Regions from separate parts of the Robinsoniella sp. RHS genome, predicted to be linked through region 1. Evidence: predicted binding sites of a transcription regulator. Region 1 holds the regulator's gene; each other region holds the start of a gene.

The links. The regulator Rex, encoded in region 1, represses fermentation and respiration genes when NADH is low (regulators of the CRP and FNR family bind a similar motif). The targets are predictions, from matches to a motif close to ATTGTTAANTANTTAACAAT.
Region 2: the regulator Rex is predicted to act here: its motif matches at 1,334-1,353, upstream of adhE (bifunctional acetaldehyde-CoA/alcohol dehydrogenase).
Region 3: the regulator Rex is predicted to act here: its motif matches at 910-929, upstream of gap (type I glyceraldehyde-3-phosphate dehydrogenase).
Region 4: the regulator Rex is predicted to act here: its motif matches at 1,212-1,231, upstream of pflB (formate C-acetyltransferase).

The regions. Positions count from the first base shown of each region.
Region 1 covers NZ_JNGB01000003.1:252,990-255,201, forward strand. Annotated here, with positions in the region: gene RHS_RS02955 (bifunctional ADP-dependent NAD(P)H-hydrate dehydratase/NAD(P)H-hydrate epimerase) at 1-401, opposite strand, end outside; gene RHS_RS02960 (redox-sensing transcriptional repressor Rex) at 484-1,134, opposite strand; gene RHS_RS02965 (aspartate kinase) at 1,296-2,212, opposite strand, start outside.
Region 2 covers NZ_JNGB01000081.1:50,506-52,717, forward strand. Annotated here, with positions in the region: gene adhE (bifunctional acetaldehyde-CoA/alcohol dehydrogenase) at 1-1,284, opposite strand, end outside; gene RHS_RS21955 (peptidylprolyl isomerase) at 1,660-2,181, opposite strand.
Region 3 covers NZ_JNGB01000006.1:25,766-27,977, forward strand. Annotated here, with positions in the region: gene RHS_RS04660 (histidinol-phosphatase HisJ family protein) at 1-735, shown strand, start outside; gene gap (type I glyceraldehyde-3-phosphate dehydrogenase) at 1,009-2,022, shown strand.
Region 4 covers NZ_JNGB01000137.1:6,163-8,374, forward strand. Annotated here, with positions in the region: gene pflB (formate C-acetyltransferase) at 1-1,145, opposite strand, end outside; gene RHS_RS25755 (sensor histidine kinase) at 1,504-2,212, shown strand, end outside.

The DNA of each region.
Region 1 (2,212 bases):
TGGCCTTCGATATTTCTGGATAGACCTACTCCAAACATAGCGTCTACTATACTAGTATATTCACCTACCCCCAACTTACTTACAAAAATCACACCATATTTTTCGCAGATATTCTTCTGCAATCTGGTTTCTTGTGTACAAGATGCCTCATTTCCCGCAAAATATACACAAACAGCTATCCCTCGCAGATGCAGCAGCCTTGCAATGGCAAAACCATCGCCACCATTATTGCCGCTTCCACACACCACCAGTACATTTTCAAGGTTAAAACTGCCGTCCACCAGCTCTTCCACACATGCCAGGGCTGCCCGTTCCATCAAAACCATGGATGGTACCCCTATCTTTTCTATTGTTGTCTGATCGCAGCGCTTCATTTCTTCTGCTGTTACCAGGTACTCCATATCTTTCACCCACTTTCAAACGCAAAACAACGCGTAAAAATATCTTTCTGATATCCTCCTACGCGTTATTTTGTCCACTTACTTATTCTTTAATTTCATGTTCTCTTTCATAACGGTTAATGTTATAGGATAACTGCATCAGGCTCTCTGAAAGATGTACATTTTCTACAATTACATCCTCCGGCAGGCGCAGATCAATATGAGCAAAATTCCAGATTGCCTTCACGCCGTTCTCAATCAGCAGGTTCGCCATCTGTTCAGCGTTCTCCTTAGGCAGGGTAAGCGCTGCAATTTTAATCTCATTATCTCTGACAAACTGCGGAAGATCATCTGTCATCCGAATCGCAATTCCACGTACCGTCACGCCCTGTAGCCTTGGATTTACATCGAAGATACCTTTAATCCAGAACCCGCGCTTTTCAAACTTCACATAGTTTGCCAATGCCTGTCCCAGATTGCCGGCTCCTACAATAATCATATTATAAGTTTTATCCAGACCCAAAATCTTTCCTATTTCATTGTAAAGATACTTCACGTTATAACCGTATCCCTGTTGTCCAAAACCACCAAAGTTATTTAAATCCTGCCGAATCTGAGATGCTGTCACCTGCATGCGGTCGCTTAATTCGTTCGAAGATATCCGCTCCACACCATCCTCCAGCAAGTCTCCCAGATAACGGTAATAACGAGGCAGCCTTTTTATGACGGCTTTTGAAATTTCCTTTTCCTCCACAATACCATCCTCCAAATGCATAATCTCGTTTACTCTATCGTATAAACATTATAACGAATTGTGAATTTCATGTCAAACTATTATGGCAGAAAATACAAAATTTCCTGTTATACAGGCATTTTGGCACATTCATACCGATAATGGGGACAGGTGAATCGATGTTAGAGCTGGATTGTAACGAAAATATCGTAAATAGCTTTAATCGCCGTCTCAAAATCTTCATTACGTACACCAATAATAATATTTAATTCACTTGATCCCTGATCGATCATTTTTACGTTAATATTTGCATGGGCAAGCGCTGAGAAAATTCTTCCTGCAGTGCCTCTTGTAGAACGCATTCCTCTGCCTACTACTGCGATCAATGCAAGATCGGATTCTAAATCAATATAATCCGGATGAACATTTCGCTGGATTCCCTGAAGTACCTTCTGTTCTTTTTCTTCAAATTCTGACTGATGTACAAATACGGTCATGGTGTCAATTCCGGAAGGCATATGTTCGAAAGAAATATCATTTTCTTCAAACACTCCAAGCACTTTGCGTCCAAATCCAATTTCCGCATTCATCATATCTTTTTCAATATTGATGGCTGCAAAACCTTTTTTACCGGCAATACCGGTAATCGTATATTTCGGTTTATGACAGGTATGAGCCACGATCAGAGTTCCCTTTTCCTGAGGAGCATTGGTATTTTTAATATTAATGGGGATTTCCGCTTTGCGAACCGGGAAAATAGCATCCTCGTGAAGTACAGTGGCCCCCATATATGCAAGCTCTCTTAATTCACGGTATGTAATGGTCTCGATTACCTCCGGATTTTCAATGATCCGCGGATCTGTCACGAGAAAGCCGGATACATCTGTCCAGTTTTCATATAAATCAGCCTGAATTGCTTTTGCAACAATGGAACCCGTTACATCGGAACCGCCTCTTGAAAATGTTTTAACAGATCCGTCCGGTTTTGCACCGTAAAATCCGGGTACGACCGCCCTTTCCGTGTCTTTTAATCTGTTTGCAAGTTCTTTATCTGTTTTAACTTCATCAAAGTTTCCGGCTTCATCAAAGAAAATTACTT
Region 2 (2,212 bases), on a different contig from region 1:
AAGTGTTAAAGATGGAGCCAGTTTGAAGTTGTATAAGTCACCGATACCACCCTGAGCTGCAGGAGTATTGATTAATACACGGCAGGTCTTCATAGCTGCTGCGTGTTTTTCCATTTTTTCTTTCTGTGCCGGATGGATGTACAGGGATGCTGTATGTCCGTATCCGCCGTCAGCTACTAACTGAGCTGCTTTTACAAGAGCTTCATCGAAGTCTTTTGCTTTATATAATGCCAGTACCGGAGATAATTTCTCATGTGCGAATTCTTCACTGATGTCTACAGATTCTACTTCACCGATCAGGATCTTGGTTGCTTCCGGAACTTCTACACCTGCAAGCTTTGCAATTGTATAAGCGGACTGTCCAACGATCTTAGCGTTTAATGCGCCGTTGATGATGATTGTTTTACGAACCTTATCCAGTTCTTCGCCTTTTAAGAAATAGCATCCGCGGTCTGCGAATTCTTTCTTTACTGCGTCATAGATGCTTCCTACTGCTGTTACAGACTGCTCAGAAGCACAGATCATACCATTATCAAATGTTTTGGAATGGATGATGGAGTTAACTGCAAGTTTTACATCTGCTGTATCATCAATTACAACAGGGGTATTACCAGCGCCTACACCTAAAGCAGGTTTTCCTGAAGAGTATGCGGCTTTAACCATACCAGGACCACCGGTTGCAAGGATGCAGTCTGCTGCTTTCATTACTTCATTTGTTAATTCAAGGGAAGGAACGTCGATCCATCCGATGATGCCTTCCGGTGCTCCTGCTTTTACTGCTGCATCTAAAACAATCTTAGCTGCTGCAATGGTACAGTCTTTTGCACGCGGATGCGGGCTGATGATGATGGCATTTCTGGTCTTCAGAGAAATTAAAGTCTTGAAGATTGCTGTTGAAGTCGGGTTTGTGGTTGGGATTACTGCTGCAATTAATCCTAACGGCTCTGCAATTTTTTTAATACCAAATGCAGAATCCTCTTCAATCACGCCACAGGTCTTTGTACTTCTGTAAGCATTGTAGATATACTCTGCAGCATAGTGGTTTTTGATAACCTTATCTTCTACAATACCCATACCTGTTTCAGCAACTGCCTGTTTTGCCAGCGGAATACGCTGCATATTTGCTGCCATAGCAGCTTCAAAAAAGATCTTATCTACCTGTTCCTGTGTGAAAGTAGCAAATACCTTCTGCGCTTCGCGCATAGCAGCCAGTTTCGCATTCAATGCTTCAACACTGTCAATCACTTCAGGTACTACATTAACCGTGGTTTCTTTCTTAGCCATGTTTGTTCCTCCTTGAATAGGTGAATTTATAATTTGTTTTGGTTCATTTATTGACAATTTTTTAACAAGGTCATCATACTATACCGTTAAAATTTTGTCAATCCTTTTTTCAAAAAAACTACAAAGATTTTTTTACCATCTGAATACTCGTAAAATTCCACATTGTAACCTGCTCAAATTCGCTATAAATACAGATTTTCTCACAAAAAATCACATTTCAAAAGGACAGGACCCCTAATTATAAAATTTTTGTAAATTGACCTAGTATTTCCAAATAACAAAAAAATATTCCCCAGGTCCGGCGGTTTATTTCGTTAATAAAATGCCAAACTCTGAGGAATATTTATATGAAATTTGTTTTAGTTTGTTAAAAAATTAGCATTTCTCCGGTTCCGGATAATCAACACCAAAAGTATCTACTGTCATAGATTTAATCTTTTGCTCATCTAATGGACGGTCGCTGTAATCTGTATCTGTTTCTGCTATCTTATTTACAACATCCATACCCTCCGTAATTTTACCGAAAGCCGCATAAGATCCATCCAGATGAGGTGAATTCTTATGCATAATGAAGAACTGGGAACCTGCAGAGTTGGGATCCATAGCTCTTGCCATGGAAAGAACACCCGGTGTATGTTTAAACTGGTTTGCAAAACCATTCTGTGAGAACTCTCCTTTAATACTATATCCCGGACCTCCCATACCATTTCCGTTAGGACATCCGCCCTGGATCATAAATCCATTGATTACACGGTGAAAAATAATTCCATCATAGAAACCTTTTTTTATAAGGCTGATAAAATTGTTTACACTGTTTGGTGCAATCTCCGGATATAATTCTGCTTTCATAACATCGCCATTTTCCATAGTAATGGTTACAATTGGATTCTGTGCCATAGTTTTATTCCTTTCATTAAATGTAATTCCC
Region 3 (2,212 bases), on a different contig from region 1:
GGCATACGGATTGGACTGAAAACCATGTGTTTCACCGAACATATGGACTATGACACCCCAAAGGAAATGGGGGATTTTGAATTAAATACAGAAGCATATTTTAATGAATACCGGTGCTTAAAAGAAGAATATCAGGATAAAATGGAATTGCTTTTTGGCGTAGAATTGGGATTGCAGGCACATCTTGCAGAAAAACACGAAGCCTATGTGCAGAAGTATCCTTTTGATTTTATTATCGGTTCCTCCCATGTGGTCAGGGGATGTGATCCCTATTATCCCAGCTTCTTTGAGGGAAGGACAGAAGAATCCTGCTATCTGGAGTATTTTGAATCTATTGAAAAGAACATACGGGCATTTTCTGATTTTGATTCATACGGGCACCTGGATTATGTAGTCCGTTACGGGCCTAATAAAAACCGGGATTATTCCTATGAAAAGTATCGGGAGATTCTGGATGGCATCCTAAAGCTGCTGATTGAAAAAGGGATTGCCCTGGAAGTAAATTCCGGCGGGATCAAGTATGGACTTGGAGAGCCGAACCCATCGGTGGATGTGATCAGGGCTTACCGGAAACTGGGCGGAGAATTGATCACCCTGGGGTCAGATGCCCATACACCGGAATACCTGGCTTATGAATTTAAGAAGCTTCGGCAGATTTTAGAAGAATGCGGTTTTACCCGTTATACCGAATTTCGGAAAAGAAAACCGGAATTTGTAGAACTTACGAATATATAAGGCGTATATGAGGTACGGAAGCTTGTCTCCTGCGGGGCAATCTATAACAAAAAGACATGTTTCCCCGCTAATATGCCATTTTTAATGTGCAGGTATACAGAAATTTGTAAAAGAAGCATAAATTTTGAAATTGCACTTGAATTTTAGAAGGAAATTAGGTAAAATAGCAAATAGGTTGATGTTTCTTTAACAATCTTAATGAAACTCTAAACTAACCAGGTACATATAATATGCTCCCGGTTATAATATTTTATTCTTAGGAGGAATTAAATCATGGCAGTAAAAGTAGCAATTAATGGTTTTGGACGTATTGGACGTCTTGCTTTCAGACAGATGTTTGGCGCAGAAGGATATGAAGTAGTTGCAATCAACGACTTAACAAATCCTAAAATGTTAGCACACTTATTAAAATATGATTCAGCTCAGGGTAGATATGCATTAGCTGATAAAGTTACTTGCAGCGAAGATTCCATCACAGTAGACGGAAAAGAAATCAAAATCTACGCACAGAGAGATCCTAAAGATCTTCCTTGGGGCGAATTAGACGTTGACGTAGTTCTGGAGTGTACAGGCTTCTTTACATCCAAAGATAAAGCTTCTGCTCATATTGCAGCAGGTGCTAAGAAAGTTGTTATTTCTGCTCCAGCAGGAAATGACCTTCCTACAATCGTTTACAATGTAAACCATACAGAATTAAAAGCAGAAGATACTGTTATTTCAGCAGCTTCCTGTACAACAAACTGCTTAGCTCCTATGGCTAAAGCTTTAAATGACTTAGCTAAAATCAAAACTGGTATCATGGCTACTATCCATGCTTACACAGGAGATCAGATGACTCTTGACGGACCTCATCCAAAGGGAGATTTAAGAAGAGCTCGTGCAGCAGCAGCTAACATCGTTCCTAACAGCACAGGCGCAGCAAAAGCTATTGGTTTAGTTATTCCTGAATTAAACGGAAAATTAATCGGATCTGCTCAGCGTGTACCAGTTCCAACAGGTTCTACTACTATCTTAACAGCAGTTGTAGAAGGAACAGTTACAAAAGAAGATATCAATGCAGCTATGAAAGCAGCAGCTACAGAATCTTTTGGTTACACAGAAGAAGAATTAGTATCCAGTGATATCATTGGAATCAGATTCGGTTCCCTGTTTGATGCTACACAGACAATGGTACTGCCATTAGATAACGGCACAACACAGGTTCAGGTAGTTTCATGGTATGACAATGAAAACTCCTACACAAGCCAGATGGTTCGTACAATCAAATACTTCTCTGAATTAGCATAATTCAAGCAAAACAGAGATAACAAGTTAGATCCTGAAGGGTCCGGTCTTAGGACTGGACTCTTTTGTGGTTTTGCTGGTGCATTTGATCATATTCAACCAATTTAACAGTACGTATTCTGCTCCACAGTTGTGTTCCAATGATTGCGGAGCAATAATATAAAGTTCATAATTATAATAAATAACCCAGGAG
Region 4 (2,212 bases), on a different contig from region 1:
TTTATAGACATTTTAGCGCAGAAAGCCTTGAAGCTATGAGGAAGTCTTGTGGACCACAGTACGGTCAGGTTTGGTTCAGGAGCAGGTCCTAAGTTGTCTAAAGTATGAAGATAACGGAAAGACATTTTTGTTACCATAGGACGTCCGTCGATACCAACACCACCGATGGATTCTGTTACCCATGTCGGGTCACCGGAGAAAAGGTCATTATATTCAGGTGTACGTGCAAATTTAACAAGACGAAGTTTCATAATAAAGTGGTCTACGAATTCCTGGATTTCTTCTTCTGTAAAAGTGCCATTCTTTAAGTCACGTTCTGCATAGATATCGATGAAAGTAGAAGTACGTCCAAGAGACATAGCTGCACCGTTTTGTTCCTTCACAGCTGCAAGATAACCAAAGTATAATGCCTGGATTGCTTCTTTGGTATTTGTAGCAGGTTTGGAAATATCGCATCCGTAAATTTCACCTAATTTTTTTAATTCTTCAAGAGCACGAATTTGTTCGGATAATTCTTCACGGTTACGGATAACATCAGAGTACATGATGGTACGTGTGCTTTCTTTTTGGTCTTTTTTGTCTTCGATCAGACGATCAACACCATACAGAGCAACACGACGGTAATCGCCGATGATACGTCCGCGTCCATAAGCATCCGGAAGTCCGGTGATGATATGGCTGGAACGGCATGCACGCATTTCCGGAGTATAGGCATCAAATACACCTGCATTATGTGTCTTTCTGTGTTTTGTGAAAAACTCATCAACTTCAGCATCTAATTCATAACCATTGTCTTTACAAGCTTTTGCCGCCATGCGGATACCGCCGTAAGGCTGTAAAGAACGCTTGAAAGGTTTGTCAGTCTGGAATCCAACAATCGTTTCTTTCTCTTTATTCAAATATCCAGGACCATGGGAAGTAATGGTGGAGATAATCTTAGTATCCATATCCAGCACGCCGCCGGCTTCCAGTTCCTTTTTGTTCAGATCCATTACCTGAGCCCACAGTTCCTTCGTGTTTTCTGTCGCCTCAGCCAGGAAGGATTCATCACCTTCATAAACTGTATAGTTTTTTTGGATGAAATCACGGACATTAATTTCTTTTGTCCAAACACCACTGTTAAAATCATTCCATTCGCTTCTCATACATTACCTCCTACGATATGATATTCTTAATTTTCCCCACAAAAGCCAGGGAATATTTATTGAAGTATTGTTAATTAATTGACAGGATTATCATAACATGTACATTGTATACACGTCAAGGGCGGTGATGCACTTTTTCGAATACAGTAGGTCTTAATGAAAAAGATTATTATATATTGACAAAATTGGTAGGATATAAAATCAATATTTGTAAATATTGCGAAAGGATTGTTATAATATAGCATATTGGATGTTATATGAGAGCGGTGCCTTATAACATGGAGAGAAGAGGTTGCTTTTTGTGGTTAGTACGATGTAAAATGTGGATAATAGGAAGATACTGAGGGGGAAATGTGGATTGGGAAAATTCAGGGATTTAACGCTGAAAAGAAAGTTATTCTCATCATTAGTGATTTTTGTGATTATTCCGCTGCTGATTGCGGGGGGATGCTTTTCTATATGGATCAATCATATTGACAAAAAAAGCAGTTGTGAGTCTGGTATTATTATACTAAAAGAAGTACATAAAGATGTGGATAAAATATTTTATGACGTAGAGGATGTTACATCAAAGTTGATGATTAACAGCTGGATGCAGAAAATTTTGCTTGGAACAGCCACGAAGAAAGATTACTGGGAACTGAAAGAATGGTATGACAGCACAACCAGGAATAAGGAATATTTCAGTGCGCTATGTCTGAGTATGGATGGGAAAATCATCTATCAGAGGGGAAAGGTTCTGCATACGGAAAACAAAGAGTACATAGAACAGATGGAGCAGGCAGAAGGGAAGAGCTTTTGGTCCCAGCCGTATATTCTGGATCTGTTTCCTCTATATAAAGAAGATAAAAAAGAAACAGTTGTTACATATTACAATGGTATACATCCACAGGAAGGTGTAAATGCTGTCTTAAGTATCAGTGTTCCGGAGGAAGAGCTGTGTGCGGCATATCAGCCTTATCTCAATCAGAATTCATGGGAAAGTTTCTTAATGGATTGCGATGGAAACATTATGTCAGCTACCAATAAAGAAGAACTTGGTCAGACATACAGCAGGTATGAACAAA